DNA from 3 places in the Proteocatella sp. QWL-06 genome. Region 3 is predicted to be linked to each of the others. Evidence: riboswitches for the same ligand, from Rfam matches in the RefSeq annotation. Region 3 holds a riboswitch; each other region holds the start of a gene.
What was found. Region 3 has a riboswitch for S-adenosylmethionine ahead of AC4PGZ_RS01150 (O-acetylhomoserine aminocarboxypropyltransferase/cysteine synthase family protein). Riboswitches for the same ligand answer to the same signal wherever they lie in the genome.

Region 1 (5,625 bases), 210 kb from region 3:
GGATACAGTAAAGATCGTGCTTTGTATCCTTAAGTTTCTCGAAATGCTTATTTAATATAAGTTCATGTTTCGGCATTTCTTCCATAAATCCAAAAAATCGAAACATGTCGCGAGCGATTTCTTTTTGATTTCCGCTGTTCTTGACAATAGACATCAATTCAGCATTAAAATCTTTATATCCGTATATCTCGGACTCGCCAGGATACTCTATTTTCTGTATCAGATTCTCATTCATTTAATACCATCTTTTGCGTAAATATAACTTATAGGTTATATTTACATTATAGAATTTATTTGTAAAATTGTAAATAGGGACTTTTTTTGCCCCAACAAACCCCGTTCATTTCATCATTTTGCTTAATCGATGTTTGTAAATCGAAAGTCCACCCGGGCAATCTTTCTGATTGATTCCAGGTGGACAATTTTCCCTAGTCTATAGCTACAACTGCGCCTTTGTAAGTCTCGCTGATGTATGTTTTCACAGCCTCGCTCTTAAGCGCTTCCACAAGCGCCTTGATGTCTTCTCTCTCCTCGCTGCCTTCCTTTACTACAAGGATGTTGGCATAAGTCTGAGCCGCTTCTGAGTCCTGCTCTTCCTTTGCAACCGCATCTGATACGCTGAGGCCTGCGTCAAGAGCATAGTTTCCGTTCAGTACCACGAAATCAACCTCGCCTATTACTCTTGAAACCTGCGCCGCTTCGAGCTCGACAATCTCGATGTTGTGAGGGTTTTCTGCGATGTCGTTCTTAGTTGCAGAAAGTCCTGCGCCTTCTTTTATCTTTATAAGGCCGTTTGCTTCAAGCAGAAGAAGTGCTCTTGCTTCATTTGTAGTATCGTTTGGAACTGCAATCGCCGCTCCGTCAGGTATGTTTGCAAGGTCAGTCGATTTTCCAGCGTAGATTCCAAGTGGCTCAAAGTGAACGCTTGCCACAGGAACCAGCTTTGTTCCCTTCTCTGCGTTGAAGTCGTCAAGGTACGGCTTGTGCTGGAAGAAGTTCGCATCCACATCTCCTGCGTCTACTACAAGGTTTGGCTGAACATAGTCAGTGAATTCCACTACCTCAAGCTCATATCCCTGCTCCGCAAGAGTTTCCTTTACCTGTGAGAGTATCTCTGCATGAGGCACAGGAGAAGCCGCTACGGTTATCTTTCCCTTTGCTTCCTGCGCCGGTTCCTGCGTATCTGCCGCCTGGTCGCTGCTCTGGCATCCTGCAAAAACTGTGAGTGATAATGCTGCAGCAAGTACTGCTATACCTGTTTTTTTGAATTTTTTCATGATTGTTTCTCCTTTATCTTTATCATATTTATATTTTCAGTTATCATATTTCAGTTTCCATTAGTTTTTCTTTTTGCTTATCTTACTCTCTTGTCGGTCTTTGCCGCTATCCTCATCCCGATGAACTGCATCACCTGCATAAGCACCACGAGCAGTATCACCGTTATCAGCATTATGTCATACTGGTATCTGTTGTATCCGTATCTTATAGCGATATCCCCGAGGCCCCCGCCTCCAACGACTCCTGCCATCGCCGAGTAGCTCAGTATAGTCCCCAGCGCTATCGTGGAGCCGACTATAAGGGAAGTCTTCGCCTCTGCTATCAGCACCTTCGTCACTATGGTCGAAAGGGAAGCTCCCATGCTCTGCGCCGCTTCGATCACTCCTGGATCAACTTCGTGGAGCGAGGATTCAATCAGCCTTGCAATGAAAGGCGTAGAAGCAATCACGAGCGGCACTATCGTCGCCGTAGAGCCGTAGCTTTTTCCGGCTATGAGCACCGTCAGCGGAATCACCGCTATGAGTAGTATCAGGAAAGGCACAGACCTTCCGATGTTGACTACTATGTCCAGCAGCCTGTACAGGGCCGCCATCGGATGCAGACCGTCTTTTTTAGTTATCACGAGTGCGATCCCGATCGGGAAGGCAAACAGATATGAGAATACAGCTGACACGAAGGTCATGTAGAGCGTATCTCTCGTGCCCTCCAAAAGCATTGTAAATACTTCATTACTTAACATAATCCCTCAGCTCCTCTACATTCACATTTCTGCTCTTCAAATAATTTATGACCTTGTCGCCCTGCAGCCTGTCCTCAGGCAGCTGCAGTATCATCTGCCCGAAGGCCTGTCCCTTGATGTCGTTCGTATCTGCAAAAAGTATGTTCACCGGCGTCCTGCACTCCAGGATCATGTTTGCAATGACCGGCTCAAAGGATGATTTTCCGTCAAACACTATTCTTATGCATCTCTTTCCGGTCATCTCGTCCACCGTCGCGCTGCTGCTGTTGTGATATACCAGCTTTCTGGCAGCCTCCGTCTTTGGATTCGAGAACACATCCTCCACCCTGCCGCTTTCTGCGAGGCTTCCTTTGTCCACGATCGCGATATAGTCGCATATCTCTTCGACGACGGACATCTCGTGGGTTATTATCACGATCGTTATGCCCAGCTTCTTGTTGATGTCCTTGAGCAGCTCCAGTATCGAGCGTGTGGTTGTTGGATCCAGCGCGCTCGTCGCCTCATCGCAGAGAAGTATCTCCGGATTTGTCGCAAGGGCCCTTGCAATCGCCACCCTCTGCTTCTGCCCTCCGCTCAGCTGAGACGGATACGCCAGCCGCTTGTCCGAGAGCCCTACAAGCTCCAGCAGCTCAGCAGCCCTTTCTCTTGCCTGAGCCTTTGGTACGCCTCCGATCTCAAGCGGGAAGCAGATGTTGTCCTCGACATTTCTCTGCATCAGCAGATTGAACTGCTGAAATATCATCCCCACCTTCTGCCTTACCGATCTCAGCTCCCTGTCATTCAGAGCCGAAAGATCCCTGCCACCTATGATGACCGTTCCCCCCGTCGGCTTTTCGAGGAAATTGATGCACCTTACCAGTGTGCTCTTGCCCGCGCCGCTCATGCCTATTATTCCGTATATGTCGCCTTTGTTTATATCTAGGTTTATACCCGAAAGTGCAGTCACCTTGCTGCCGCTCGTGCCAAAAAATTCTTTCTCCAGATTCCTTATCTGGATAAGTGGTGCTCCCATATGTCCCTCCTTTACTGCTTGGTTGAATTACCTGATTTTAGAAAATTGAAATAAAAAAAACCTCCTCAGAAGAGAAGGTCACAATTCAACCGTCTCCTCATCTTCCAAAGATTTCTCTTTGACGGAATTAGCACCTTGCAGCAGGCTGCAGGTTGCCGAGACTTCACAGGGCCGATCCCTCTGTCTCTCTTGATAAGAAGTTTTGATATTTAATTCATGTTTCATATGTTACAATAATAAATCTTAATTGTCAACCCTTTTTTCGCAATGTTGAAAAAAAACAGAAAATATGTTATTTTGAAAAGAGTATAAAATACAGATAGCAGAAAGGAAGCACCCATGATCACACTACCCGAAAAAATTTCACTCGCAAACCTCCCGACCAGGACCTACAAGCTCCAGAAGCTTTCAGAAAATCTAGGGAAAAACATCTACATAAAAAGAGACGACGAGACTGGAATAGAGCTGTCCGGAAACAAGGTAAGAAAGCTCGAATTCGCAGCCGCAGAGGCCCTGTCTCGGGGAGCTAACGCACTTATAACCTGCGGAGGAATCCAGTCCAACCACGCAAGGGCCACCGCAGTAGCCGCAGTAAAGCTCGGCATGAAATCCATACTCGTGCTCAGGGAATCTGAAAAGACTGCCATCGAAGGCAATCACCTGCTAGACCTCATAGTCGGCGCAGACGTCAGATTCATAAGCGCGGAGGACTATGTCCTCAGAAGATTCGAGATAATGGAGGACATAAAAAAAGATCTCGAGGCCAGCGGCGAAAAGGGATACATCCTTCCCGAGGGCGCATCCAACGGCATAGGGCTGTTCGGATATATAAACGCGATGAAGGAGATCCAACAGCAGGAAGACGAGCTCGGCATAAGATTCGACGCCGTGGTTTCATGCGTAGGCTCATCCGGCACATATGCAGGCCTTGCAGTCGGCGCGAAGCTCTACAACATGAAATGCGACGTAATAGGCTTCAACATAGCAGACACCGCCCCGAACTTCCAGAAAAGAGCCTTCGGATATATCGAAGAGTGCTGCAGCTACCTCGAGGGAGTGACCCCAGAGAACCTCGGCATAACCCCTGAGAGCCTCATAATAACAGACGGCTACGCAGGCAAAGGCTATGCTCTCAACGTTCCCGCAGACTTTGAATTCATAAAGGAATTCGCAAGACTCGAAGGAATATTCCTCGACCCCGTATACACAGGAAAGACCCTCAAAGGCATGGTCTCAGAGATAGCAAAATCCAACTTCGGCCTGTCCCCAAACAATCCCATGGCGGATTTCTCAGACTACAGGAACATCCTCTTCATCCACACCGGAGGGCTGTATGGCCTGTTCCCAAAGGCAGATGAGATGAGCTTCTAGGAATCTGTTGATACAGATATATTTTCGCAAAAATGTGCAGCTTCGAATAAGACGAGGCTGCACATTTCAAGTTAGTACATATTATTTTGATTTAGAAGATTAGGAATCCTGCAGCAATGACAACTCCCGAAAACAGAAGCGTAATTACACAGTAACCCATTATATCTTTTGCAGAAAGTCCCGCTATACCAAGAGCAGGAAGCGCCCAGAAAGGCTGAATCATGTTGGTCCACGCATCACCCCAGGCAATGGCCATCGCAGTCTTTGCCGCCGGCACCCCGATTTCAAGTCCCGCAGGCATCATTATAGGGCCCTGAACCGCCCACTGACCTCCACCTGAAGGAACAAAGAAGTTTACTATACCCGCACTGAGGAAAGTGAACAGCGGGAATGTAGTAGTCGTAGCTATTCCCACGAAGAAGGTAGATATAACTCCTGCAAGCGAAACCCCTGCAACCGCACCCGTCATCATGCCCTGAATACCAGCATAGAATGGGAACTGAAGCAGTATTCCCGAGCAGCTCTTTGCCGAATCAGCAAACGCATCGATGTATCTCTTGAGGTTTCCATGAAGCAGTATGCCCGCAAACATGAATATAAAGTTAACAAAGTTTAGGTTAAGCGAATTGAGCTTGTTGAGCGCGATATTGTATATGATGTATGCAAATCCAAGAATAAGTACTATAGCCCATATTATCCTGCTGTGCTCAAGCTTGTCCGCAGGAGTCTCTATCTTGTATACCTTTTCCGCATCTTCAACGAGAAGCGCCGCATCAACCTCTATCGTATGCTCCTTGTCCGGCATCATAGCCCTGCACACGAATGGAAGCCCTAATATTATTATAGCGGATATGGTAAGATTCATAGGCGAAAATATCGTAAGCGAAGTAGGTATAGCCGCAGTCACTACCCCACCTGTGTTTGCAACCACGCCGTCAGCGCCTACAGCCGCAACTCCAAGCGGAATAGATCCAGACATCCCACCATGCCATACAACGAATCCAGAATAAGCCGAAGCTATAAGAAGCCTGTAGTCAACGCCCTTGACCTGCTTTGCGATCTCCTTCGCAAGAAGCGCCCCTATAACAAGTCCAAATCCCCAGTTGATCCAGCAGCATACCGCAGAAACAAAGGCAGTTATCATTATGGCTCTCGATGGAGTCTGAGCAGTAGAAGCAATGCTCCTGAGCCCCTTCTTGAAAACCCCGGCAGAAGCCATGGTATT
Region 2 (5,625 bases), 940 kb from region 3:
TCGATATCAATGAGAATTCATTTAAAATACTCCTTAAGACAAAAAAAGAAGTCAACTGCGAAGCCTGGTCCAAAAACAAGAAATATTCACTCAAGCTGGTACCTGTCATGGATGACCTTGCTGATATCACTTCGATATATGGAGTTCTTTCCGAAATGCACGATCATAACAGACTGAATCACGAGCTCGAGGATGCCCGCAACGAGCTGGAAAAATACAGAGCTTCATCCAGCATCGAGGCCTTTAAACTCGAAAAACCGAATCTGAAGCTGCACAGCAAGTCAATGACCGAGCTCTATTCCATACTGACAAATATTTCCAACAGAGATATTACGATTCTGCTGCTCGGCAAGTCAGGCACCGGAAAAAGCTCCATCGCAAAGAAAATCCACACAGAAAGCCTGCGCCGCTCCAATCAGTTTATAACCATAAACTGTGCTGCGCTTCCCGAAAACCTCATTGAGTCGGAATTGTTCGGCTATGACAAAGGCGCTTTCACCGGCGCTCTTTCAGGCGGAAAAAAAGGACTCGTGGAAATCGCCGATGGAGGCACGCTTTTTATAGATGAAATAGGCGAGCTCCCTTTCCACCTTCAGGGCAAGCTGCTTGAGCTTATCCAGGACAAGACTTACCGACCCGTAGGCGCCACCCAGGCAAAAACTGCCAATATACGTATAATAACAGCTACAAACAAGGATCTTTATAACCTGGTCCTGCAAAAAAAATTCAGGGAAGACCTTTACTACAGGATAGCTGTCGCGGTAATAAATATCCCGCCTCTGGCCGAACACCCCGAAGACATAAAAGCACTTATAGATTCATTCACTCTCTATTTTAATAAAAAGTATGACATAAACACAGGTTTCTCTGCTGATGCAAAGAAGGTGCTCATAGCTTACGACTGGCCCGGAAACATTAGAGAGCTGGAGCACATTGTTGAATTCCTGATGGTAAGGTCAGTTAAGGACACTATCGAAGCAGCCGATCTGCCACCAGATATAATCAAATGCAGCAACATTGCCACCGCTTCAGAAGCCGTTCAGGCGAAAAACACCAGCTTCACCTGCATTTCCGAAAACGGCACCCTTGACGACCATATGAGCCAGTACGAAGCTTTCGTAGTAAGAGAATGCTATAAACTGCATAACAGTTCCTACAAGCTCGCAAAACACCTTTCCATTTCACAAAGCAAGGCCAACCGACTGATACAGAAGCACTGCAAATAAAGCAGCAAAACCCTTCCGCTTATTGATCTCAATAAACTGGAAGGGTTTTCAATGCTTAAGTTTATATTATATACCTTTTTTCATTTCACAGACTTAAGAAACTCTTCAATCTGATCCTCAAAATAAAACTCTTCGCCTTCCACCACTATGCATGGTATGCCTACAGCTCCCATTTTCTTTATCCTGTCAAAGTCTGCTCTGCTGTCTCTGTATTTAAGAAACTGCTTGAGTGCAAACATGCTTTCTGTGATATTGACATATGCGAATTTTATCTCATTTTGTAAAAGCAACTCTTTTACAGGTTCGCAGCCTGGTCAGTGCGGACTTCCAAAAACTACGATTTTTTTCATGTTAGAGGCTCGCTTTCAGAGCATCTACCTTATCAAGTTCTTCCCACGGTGCATCTATGTCAGTTCTTCCGAAGTGTCCGTAAGCAGCTGTCTTTTTGTAGATAGGTCTTCTCAGTCTTAGCTCCTTGATTATCGCTCCTGGTCTGAGGTCGAAATTCTTGTTGATGATCTCAGCAATCTTGTCATCTCCAACGATTCCTGTTCCAAAAGTATCAACAAGTATAGATACCGGACTTGCCACTCCGATTGCGTATGCAAGCTGAACTTCACATTTCTTTGCAAGTCCTGCTGCTACAACGTTCTTTGCAACCCATCTTGCAGCGTATGCAGCCGATCTGTCAACCTTTGTAGGATCTTTTCCTGAGAACGCTCCGCCGCCGTGTCTTGAGTATCCGCCGTAAGTGTCAACGATTATCTTTCTTCCTGTAACTCCTGCATCCCCGTGAGGTCCTCCGATTACGAATCTTCCTGTAGGGTTTACAAGGTATTTTGTATTTTCATCAAGCATTGCCGGATCTATGATTGGAGTTATTACATGCTCCATGAGGTCCTTCTTGATCTGCTCAAGAGAAACACTCTCTGCATGCTGAGTAGAAATAAGCACTGTATCTATTCTTACTGGTCCGTTATCATCGTATTCAACCGTAACCTGAGTTTTTCCGTCTGGTCTAAGATAATCAAGAGTTCCGTTCTTTCTTACTTCTGAAAGTCTTCTTGCAAGCTTGTGAGCAAGCGATATAGGAAGCGGCATAAGCTCTGGAGTCTCGTCACATGCAAAACCAAACATGATTCCCTGGTCTCCAGCTCCAACAGCTTCTATTTCTGATTCTTTCATTTCTCCAGTCTTGTGCTCAAGAGCCTGATCAACTCCCATAGCTATATCAGCACTCTGCTCATGAATCGCATTCAGTACGCAGCATGTGTCTGCATCGAATCCATATTTTCCTCTGTCATATCCTATTTCTTTTACTGTCTCTCTAACTATTGTTTGAATATCTACATAAGTCTCTGTAGAAACCTCTCCCATAACCATTACCATACCTGTAGTAACCGCTGTTTCGCAAGCTACTCTGGCATTTGGATCCTTGGCAAAAATCGCATCTAGAATCGCGTCTGAAACCTGATCGCAAATCTTGTCTGGATGCCCTTCTGTAACTGATTCTGAAGTGAATAGTCTTCTCATTTTTTCTTCTGTTCTCCTTTTGTTATACAATAAATAAAAATAAAAACCAACTCTCTCAAATGATGAATCTACATAAAAAATCCTCTTTTGCCACAGCAAAGAGGATTAATGTATTGTCATTAACAAACCTCATCTGCCAAAATTAAATTTTGCAGGAATTAGCACCATACATTTCTGCTGGTTGCCGGGTTTCACAGGGCCACTCCCTCCACCGCTCTTGATAAGGCATCAAGAATATTCATTTGCTTTATTTTAATATATCGAAACATGCATGTCAATAACTTTTTTGAAATTTATATATTTTTTTACTGCAGTAGACTCTGGAAGCCGTAATTCAGGCCATTTGCGGTTTTCTTAAATACCAGGTATCTGTAGTCCTCTTCCTTGCCTGCCTTAACTGTAGAGAAATCCCTGAGCGTTATATAGCTGACATTTCCAATGGCATATGAAGAATATTCACTGCCCTTAGTGATTACGAATATGTTCTTTGAAGCCGAAGCCTCCTGAAGCAGATTCCTGAGCACGGTCTTTTCAGATACCGAAAGATTCATCGATGTGCTCATCATGATCACAACATTCTTGTTGGATGAAGAAAGCGCATCCTTTACAGACTTCCACTGCCCCGAAGTGCCGCTTATGCCTGCCGAGGTGTCGAGTCCTACATATCTTACCGAGTCATTTTCCACATACTGAGCGCCCTTGTATACCGATTCCTTTGCTGTCTTTATTGCATCGCTCAGCTCCTGATTCTTGTTGAAATAATTCACCGCAAGCTTTGCACTGCCGTTTATCTTATTCACAAGCACTCCATTAATGGCCTGCGAGAATACATCCTTCTTGTCCTTGAGCGAATCCGGAACTATTGCAGTATCATAGGCTGGCATTGAGTCCACGCGTCTTGGGTCTTTCGCATTAACGGATGCCACATTCAGAGATATAACGGCGCTCGCACTTCCGGATCTTACGATTATGCTTCCGTTTCCACCGGATTTGAAGGTGACATATCCGTCCTTATATTCTACATTTATGCCGTTTCCACTTACAGTTATCCCCGATGTCGCAACAGGGTTCATGCTGCTGTCAAATCCTTGTACCGCAAGCTTTACCCGATCTCCCTGAACTATATTCTTTGTCTCCAGCACTGCCTCAAGCTTGCTGAGAGAGCCTCTCGTCCTGTTGTTGACAATGGCCATTCCATTTACTATCTTTCTTTCAGATGCAAGATCATTGGTTATCTTTCCATTGACGATCATCTCCGTCGAGCCTCCGCCGTCAAACATCATGGCGTCCCTGACATTCTGGGTCCTCAGAAAGTCTGCTACCTCGGTCTCCGTCATACCTATATAAGGGCTCTTTCTACCGTCGGCAGTCATGAATACCAGCTTTCTGTCGTAGGTTATGCCAATCGCAGTCCTCTGTGACCTGCCCGCTATCTTGTGCGTTATTGGCGCAAGCATTCCATCCTTAAGTATTACAGTCCCTCCGCCCGCGACTTCCTTAAGATCAGGATAGCTGTCCTGCATGGAGGTGCTGAGCTCAAGCCTGTCCCCAGCCGAAAATGATGATGCCAGCTGATCTCCTCTGGTGCCGCTTGCCGCTATGACATACCCGTTCACAGGGATGCTGACTCCCGGTTTTCCTGTCCTTATCTCTCTCACAGTATCTGCCTCTATAACGACCTCAGTGAGCGTCACCGAAGATACCGATGACTGTCCCGGAGAAGTCTTTCTGTATTCACTCGTTATTATGACAGGCGAAGCATATGTGCCTGAATGCTTGTTTATGCTGTATCCCGTAGAGCTCGTCCCAGTCGTCTCATTTCTCACAACGACTCCTGACTTCAGATAGTCTATGAACAGCTTCTGATTCTGGTCCATTATGAAGCTGGCCATCTTGCCATTGTCATAATAAGGTGAGGATATCACCTTTCCATCATCTGCCATCGGACCCATAGAGTAGCTCGGATCAGACATCGAAAAGAAGTCTGCGTTTATGGCTGCCACTGTATTTGGGATCTGCGCAGTCAGAGCGCTCAGAGTCTTTCTGTTCATGAATCCCGATACATCGTTGTAAAGGAGCTCAAGATCCACTCCGCTCCTCTCCATGTCTGCAATTATAAGGTTTATGGACTGCACTCCATTTTCAAATGTCTGAATTATATTTTTGTGTATTATCCCATCGCTTACAGTTATCTGATATGTATTTTCATATATCATATCCGCATAACTGAAGCTCGAAAAACACTGAACCGCTATTATCGAAGTTGCAATTATTTTTCTGAATCTGTGTTTTAACGTCATTTTTTTCATATTACTCCTCTTTTAAATCCAATGAAATCTCCCCTTCCATCAATTATACTCTATTTATGAGTTATTATAATTACACAGATATTACACTTTAAATACAAAAAAGCGGTACCATTATGGTACCGCTGAAAATCTATGCAGCCTGAGCCGGCTTAATTTTTTTGTATTTGAAATACTGGAATGCTATCATAGCAGAAATTCCGCCTACTCCCACTATATCCGTCATAAGCGTAGGATTTATGAGAAGAAGCCCTGATCCAAGAAGGAAAAGTCTTTCAAGCCAGCTAGCCTTTCCATAAAGCCATCCGGTCATCGCGGCGCTTATTCCAAACATACCCATTAGGGAAGTTATCGTGATACGTATTACGTCAACTGCCGTGGTATCTATAAGAATCAGCGCAGGGTTCATGACGAATATATATGGTATTATGAAGGCTGCCACTGCAAGCTTTGTAGCCTGAACTCCCGTCTTGAAGGGGTTCCCCTTCGCAATAGCTGATCCTGCGTATGCCGCAAGTGCAACCGGAGGAGTTATGTCCGCAAGTATTCCGAAATAGAAC
Region 3 (5,625 bases):
CTCATAATAGCGGCGCTTGTAATGGGATGGGCATTCTATTCCTACATGCATTCAAAAAAACAGGTGGATCTCTACCACTCGCTTCCTGTGAGCAGGACAAGGATATTTCTCAGCAATTTCCTTGCGGGGAATATAAGCTTTGTCATAATATATCTTGGGAATCTATTCCTTGCAGCAGCAGTGATTTCTGTCATAGGCTTTGGCGCCGATATCGATTATCTGGAGCTGCTGAGGAACTTTGTCATGAATACGGTATACTTCAACCTTATCTTCTCTGTGAGCATACTGGCAGGGCTGATCACTGGAACCAGGCTCATACACGTGCTGATGACATTCGTTATCCTTGAGTATGTTCAGCTGTTCCTGGTGCTTTTCAGCGAATACATGAAATTCTTCTTCAGTACCTTCTATGCTAGGGCAGTATTTACTGATGACCTTATCATGAATCTTTCACCCGTAACGAGCCTTTTCATGGAAATGGAGAGCTTCAGCTTTACTATGACCGCAAACGTGCTTGTTCTTGCCTGCATAATACTCCTCAATGTATATATATTCAACCTGAGGCCATCAGAATCAGCAGGGAAATCGATAATAAGAAACAGGCTTCTTGAAACCGTTAAATATATGGTACTTACGGCAGGAACCATGGCTGGGGGTCTTATATTCAATGAGGTTGGCCAGGGCCGAAGCTGGATGATATTCGGACTTGTATTCAGCGGCTTTGTAGGCCACTGCATACTGGAATGCCTTCTCAGCTTTGACATGAAGCGCATATTTCGCAATAAGGGAAAGCTTGTCATACTGATGTGCGCGCTTGCGATCGCATTTCTCGTAATGGACAGAGACGTAGCAGGCTATGACATGAGGATACCTGAGACGGGCAGCATCGAATCCGTGTCCATAAATCCAGTGAGCTTTGACTCTTATGCGAGCTACAATCTGGCTGATTATGATGAGATTGACAGAATGGAGAGCATAAGGCTTTCAAATCCGGATACGATAAAGGCGGTAACGGAAATCGCAGAAATTTCGGTTAAAAATCAGGAAAAACATGAGTCAGACAAGAATTTTGTATCAGGCGATCATTTCCAGTTGGCGGTGAAATATAATCTGAAGGACGGAAAGAGTCTTACGAGGTACTACAGCCATGCCCCTGCTGCATCCGCGCTTGAGGTATTTGCAGATATTTACGATACTTCGGAATTCAAATACAGATACTATCCTCTGATGAGCTTAAAACCAGAGGAGATAATAAAGGCGACAGCTGAGTTTCCGGGTTTTGTGAATCCGGATAACAAGAATTCCTATGAATCTGAAATAAGAGGCAGTGAAAAAATGAAAGCGCTCCTGAGCGCGGCTCAGAATGATCTTATAAACATGAGCTCCTCAAAGCTGAAAAACAACAGTCCTGTAGCGCTGCTCACATTTTTCGTTCAGGATGATATAAAGGGCAGATATGCTCAGGATTCACAGAGGCGGATAGAGGTTCCTGTCTTCAGGGAATATATAAAGACGCTGAGCGTACTGGCGTCACTCGGATACCGCATAGAAACGGATTTTTCTGAGGACATGGTTGAATATATAGAGCTGTATTCATATGATGACTCTGCCAGTGCAAAACCAGATTATCCACAGACTGTAGATGTAAAGGAATCTGTAAAGGTTCTGAGAGAAAAAGCCGAGATTGAAAAATTTTTTACTGAATATATTTCGGGCATCAACATAAGCTATAACGGATTTATATTACCCGATTCAAATAGATGGGCAATCGTTTATTTAAAGGGAAGCAGCAACTCAGGCTATGATTTCATATCCGTAAAAGATGTCGGAATTTAACGATTATTTCTAAACTATAAAAATAATTTAATAAAAAACTGTTTGCAATATTTGGAGAACTATAGTATTATAGTAAAAACGATGTTGAAACAAATACAATTGAATACCCAGAAAAAACAAACTTATCAAGAGTGGTGGAGGGACTGGCCCTTAGAAACCCGGCAAAGCGAAAGCTAGTGCTAATTCCAGCAGGCATTATGTCTGAAAGATAAGTGTAGCCTGATAGATATATACTATAGCCGCACTTATAAGAGTGTGGCTTTTTTATACCATATTTTAGCTGCACGGAATGAAACAATATAAAATAAAAGTCACAGAAAGGTGGAAACTAAAATGAAAAAATATGCACAGGAAACAATCTGCATACAGGGAGGCTATGAGCCAAAAAACGGAGAACCAAGAATACTTCCGATATTCCAGTCAACGACATATAAATATGACGAGGCAGACGAGGTGGCAAAGCTGTTCGATCTTGAGGCGGCAGGTCACATGTATTCAAGAATAAGCAATCCTACGGTGGAGGCTCTCGAAAAGAAGATTGCCGAAATGGAAGGCGGCGTTGGTGCTATGGCAACTTCTTCAGGACAGGCGGCAAATCTTATAGCCATCCTGACTATATGCAACGCAGGAGAGCATGTACTGGCGATGTCGAACCTGTACGGCGGGACATTCACTCTTTTCACTTCGACGCTCAAAAAGATGGGCATAGAGGTTACCTTCGTCGATCACAGAGCTGATGACAGAGAGATATCTTCAAAAATACAGGCAAACACGAAGCTTATATTCGGAGAGACGATAGGAAATCCGGGGGTAGATGTGCTGGACATACAAAGAATAGCAGAAATAGCACATGAGAACAGTATACCTCTAGTGATCGACAATACTTTTGCAACGCCATATCTTTGCAGGCCGTTTGAGTTTGGCGCAGACATTGTCACTCACTCGACTACAAAATATATTGACGGACATGCTACAAGCGTTGGCGGGATAATTGTTGACAGTGGAAAATTCGACTGGAAGTCGAGTGGAAAATTCCCTCACCTTACAGAAGCGGATCCGAGCTATCATGGACTAAGCTATACAGAAAAATTTGGAGCAGCAGCCTACATCACGAAGGCCAGAGTAGCGTTTCTCAGAGACATGGGAAGTACAATGAGCCCTTTCAATGCATTCCTTACAAATCTCGGAGTAGAGACTCTTGCGCTAAGGATGGAGAGACACAGCAGCAATGCGCTTGCTGCGGCAAGATTTCTTGAGAGCCATCCAAATGTTTCATGGGTAAACTACCCGCTTCTGGAATCATCGCAGAGCTTTGATCTTGCCAGAAAATATCTTCCTGGAGGAGCCAGCGGAATAATCGCATTTGGAGTAAAGGGTGGAGTTGAATCCGGAAAGAAATTCATTGACAGCCTTGAGCTTGCAAGCCTTGTAGTTCACGTGGGTGACATAAGGACACACGTGCTCCATCCGGCAAGCATGACTCACAGACAGCTTTCGCAGGAACAGCAGATCAAGGCAGGGATAAAGCCCGACATGATAAGGCTGTCAGTAGGGATAGAGAACATAGACGACATTCTTGCAGACCTGGATCAGGCGCTTAGAGCATAACAGGCAACAGAATAAACAGAAGAGGTGAGAAGACGTGCCAGTATTAATACCATATGATTTGCCAGCAAAAGAGATATTGAATAAAGAAAAGATTTTCGTAATGAACGAAACCAGAGCCCAGACTCAGGACATAAGGCCTCTAAGGGTAGCTATAATAAACCTCATGCCGACGAAGATAGAGACTGAGACGCAGCTTCTGAGGATGCTTTCAAATACAGCGCTTCAGGTAAATGTGGATCTCATAAGGACAAGCTCTCATGAAAGCAAAAATACAAGCAGAGAGCATCTTGAAAAATTCTACAAGACCTTTGATGAGATAAGAGGAAGCAAGTATGACGCCATGATAGTTACGGGAGCTCCGGTTGAAAAGCTTGATTACAGGCAGGTGAGCTACTGGGAAGAGCTTAAGGAAATAATGGATTATGCGAGAGAGCACGTCTATTCCACGATGTTCATATGCTGGGCCTCCCAGGCAGCGATGTATCACTATTACGGTATAGAGAAGCACCAGATGGATAAAAAGCTGTCCGGGGTATATGAAAATGAAGTTGTGGCAGACAGCGTCCTTACAAGAGGGTTCGACAGGTTCTTTTATGCTCCGCAGTCAAGATACACCTACTGCAGAGAAGAAGATATACAGAAGATAGAGGACCTTGAGATAATAGCCAGATCGGATGAAGCTGGAGTGCACATAGCCGCAACCAGAGATAACAGACTCATATTCGTGTCGGGACACAGTGAGTATGATGAAGACACGATTGACAGGGAATACAGAAGAGACCTTGCAAAAGGCACGCCAGTAGACGTGCCGGCGAACTACTACAGAAACGATGATCCGGAGCAGGGAATAATGGTAAGGTGGAAATCTCATGGGAACCTTCTTTTCAGCAACTGGCTCAATTACTGTGTATATCAGGAGACTCCATTTGACATAGACAATATAACCAAAAAAGTAGTGGCCAAGTTTGGGGGGACCTCACTGGCAGACGCATCGCAGTTCAACAAGGTAAAGGACATCATCCTGTCCCAGGATGACAGGAGCTATATAGTGGTATCAGCCCCTGGAAAGAGGTATGACGGAGACGTGAAGGTGACAGATATGCTAGGTTATGCCCACAACATCCAGAGCGTTAAGGAAACTGTCAAAGAACAGATAAGAGAGCTGCAGAAGAAGGAATTCTCGCTCACGAAGGAAAAAGAGCAGGTAATCCATCAGATAGAGGACAGGTTTGAGGAAATATGTGAAGACCTGGGCGTATCCGGAAAGCCGAAGCGCGAGATAAAGTCGGTAGCTGAGCAGCTGAGAGCCGCAAAGGACAGGGATTTCATGATAAGCAGGGGAGAATACCTGAGTGCGGTTATAATGGCAGATTATCTGGGATATGACTTTATAGATTCAGCAGATCTGATATTCTTTGATGAAGATGGAAAACTTGATGAAGAAAAGACATATTCAGAAATAAGAAGAAAGATATCTCCTGAGGACAAGGTAGTGATACCCGGTTTTTACGGATCAGGCCACAGAGGGGAGATAAAGACTTTTGAAAGAGGGGGATCTGACATCACAGGGTCCATAATAGCAAACGGAATAAGCGCAGACATGTATGAAAACTGGACAGACGTAAGCGGAGTCATGACAGCGGATCCGAAGAAGCAGAAGGATGCGATGACAATAGACTCCATGACATACACTCAGCTTCTTGACATCACAAAGAACGGAGCTCAGGTTTATCATCCGGATGCAATCAGGCCGGTAGCCAAGGCAGACATACCTATAAACATAAAGAATACCAACAAGCCGGAAGATACGGGAACAATAATAAAGGGAGGAAATTAACATGAAGAGAGTCAAAATCGCGCTGCTCGGACTGGGCACAGTAGGGAGCGGAGTAAAGAGCATTCTGGAAGAAAAGAAAGACCAGCTCAGCCAGAAGCTTTACGAAAAGACCGGTGAGGAAAAATGCATAGAGATAAGCCGTATACTGGTAAGAGATACTGAAAAGGACTATGGCGCTGACAAGAGCCTGCTTACAGCAGATTATGAGGATATAATAAACGACCCCGAAATAAAGATAGTAGTGGAGCTGATCGGAGGGCAGGAGCCTGCCACGAAGTACATGAAGCAGGCCATAGATGCCGGAAAACATGTCGTTACCGCCAACAAGATGGCGATAGCTATGT

Region 1: linked by a shared signal. The riboswitch ahead of AC4PGZ_RS00205 (methionine ABC transporter ATP-binding protein) and the one ahead of AC4PGZ_RS01150 (O-acetylhomoserine aminocarboxypropyltransferase/cysteine synthase family protein) in region 3 are both predicted to bind S-adenosylmethionine.
Region 2: linked by a shared signal. The riboswitch ahead of metK (methionine adenosyltransferase) and the one ahead of AC4PGZ_RS01150 (O-acetylhomoserine aminocarboxypropyltransferase/cysteine synthase family protein) in region 3 are both predicted to bind S-adenosylmethionine.

The regions. Positions count from the first base shown of each region.
Region 1 is NZ_CM178755.1:33,134-38,758, reverse strand. Features, by position in the region: gene AC4PGZ_RS00220 (hypothetical protein) at 1-235, opposite strand, end outside; gene AC4PGZ_RS00215 (MetQ/NlpA family ABC transporter substrate-binding protein) at 429-1,277, opposite strand; gene AC4PGZ_RS00210 (methionine ABC transporter permease) at 1,355-2,017, opposite strand; gene AC4PGZ_RS00205 (methionine ABC transporter ATP-binding protein) at 2,007-3,029, opposite strand; SAM riboswitch class I at 3,124-3,228, opposite strand; gene AC4PGZ_RS00200 (D-cysteine desulfhydrase family protein) at 3,369-4,400, shown strand; gene AC4PGZ_RS00195 (short-chain fatty acid transporter) at 4,492-5,625, opposite strand, start outside.
Region 2 is NZ_CM178755.1:2,007,722-2,013,346, forward strand. Features, by position in the region: gene AC4PGZ_RS09670 (sigma-54 interaction domain-containing protein) at 1-1,226, shown strand, start outside; gene AC4PGZ_RS09675 (hypothetical protein) at 1,307-1,465, opposite strand; gene metK (methionine adenosyltransferase) at 1,578-2,759, opposite strand; SAM riboswitch class I at 2,886-2,986, opposite strand; gene AC4PGZ_RS09685 (phosphodiester glycosidase family protein) at 3,065-5,068, opposite strand; gene AC4PGZ_RS09690 (TRAP transporter permease) at 5,199-5,625, opposite strand, start outside.
Region 3 is NZ_CM178755.1:243,719-249,343, forward strand. Features, by position in the region: gene AC4PGZ_RS01145 (DUF6449 domain-containing protein) at 1-1,836, shown strand, start outside; SAM riboswitch class I at 1,956-2,051, shown strand; gene AC4PGZ_RS01150 (O-acetylhomoserine aminocarboxypropyltransferase/cysteine synthase family protein) at 2,170-3,444, shown strand; gene metA (homoserine O-acetyltransferase MetA) at 3,479-5,281, shown strand; gene AC4PGZ_RS01160 (homoserine dehydrogenase) at 5,283-5,625, shown strand, end outside.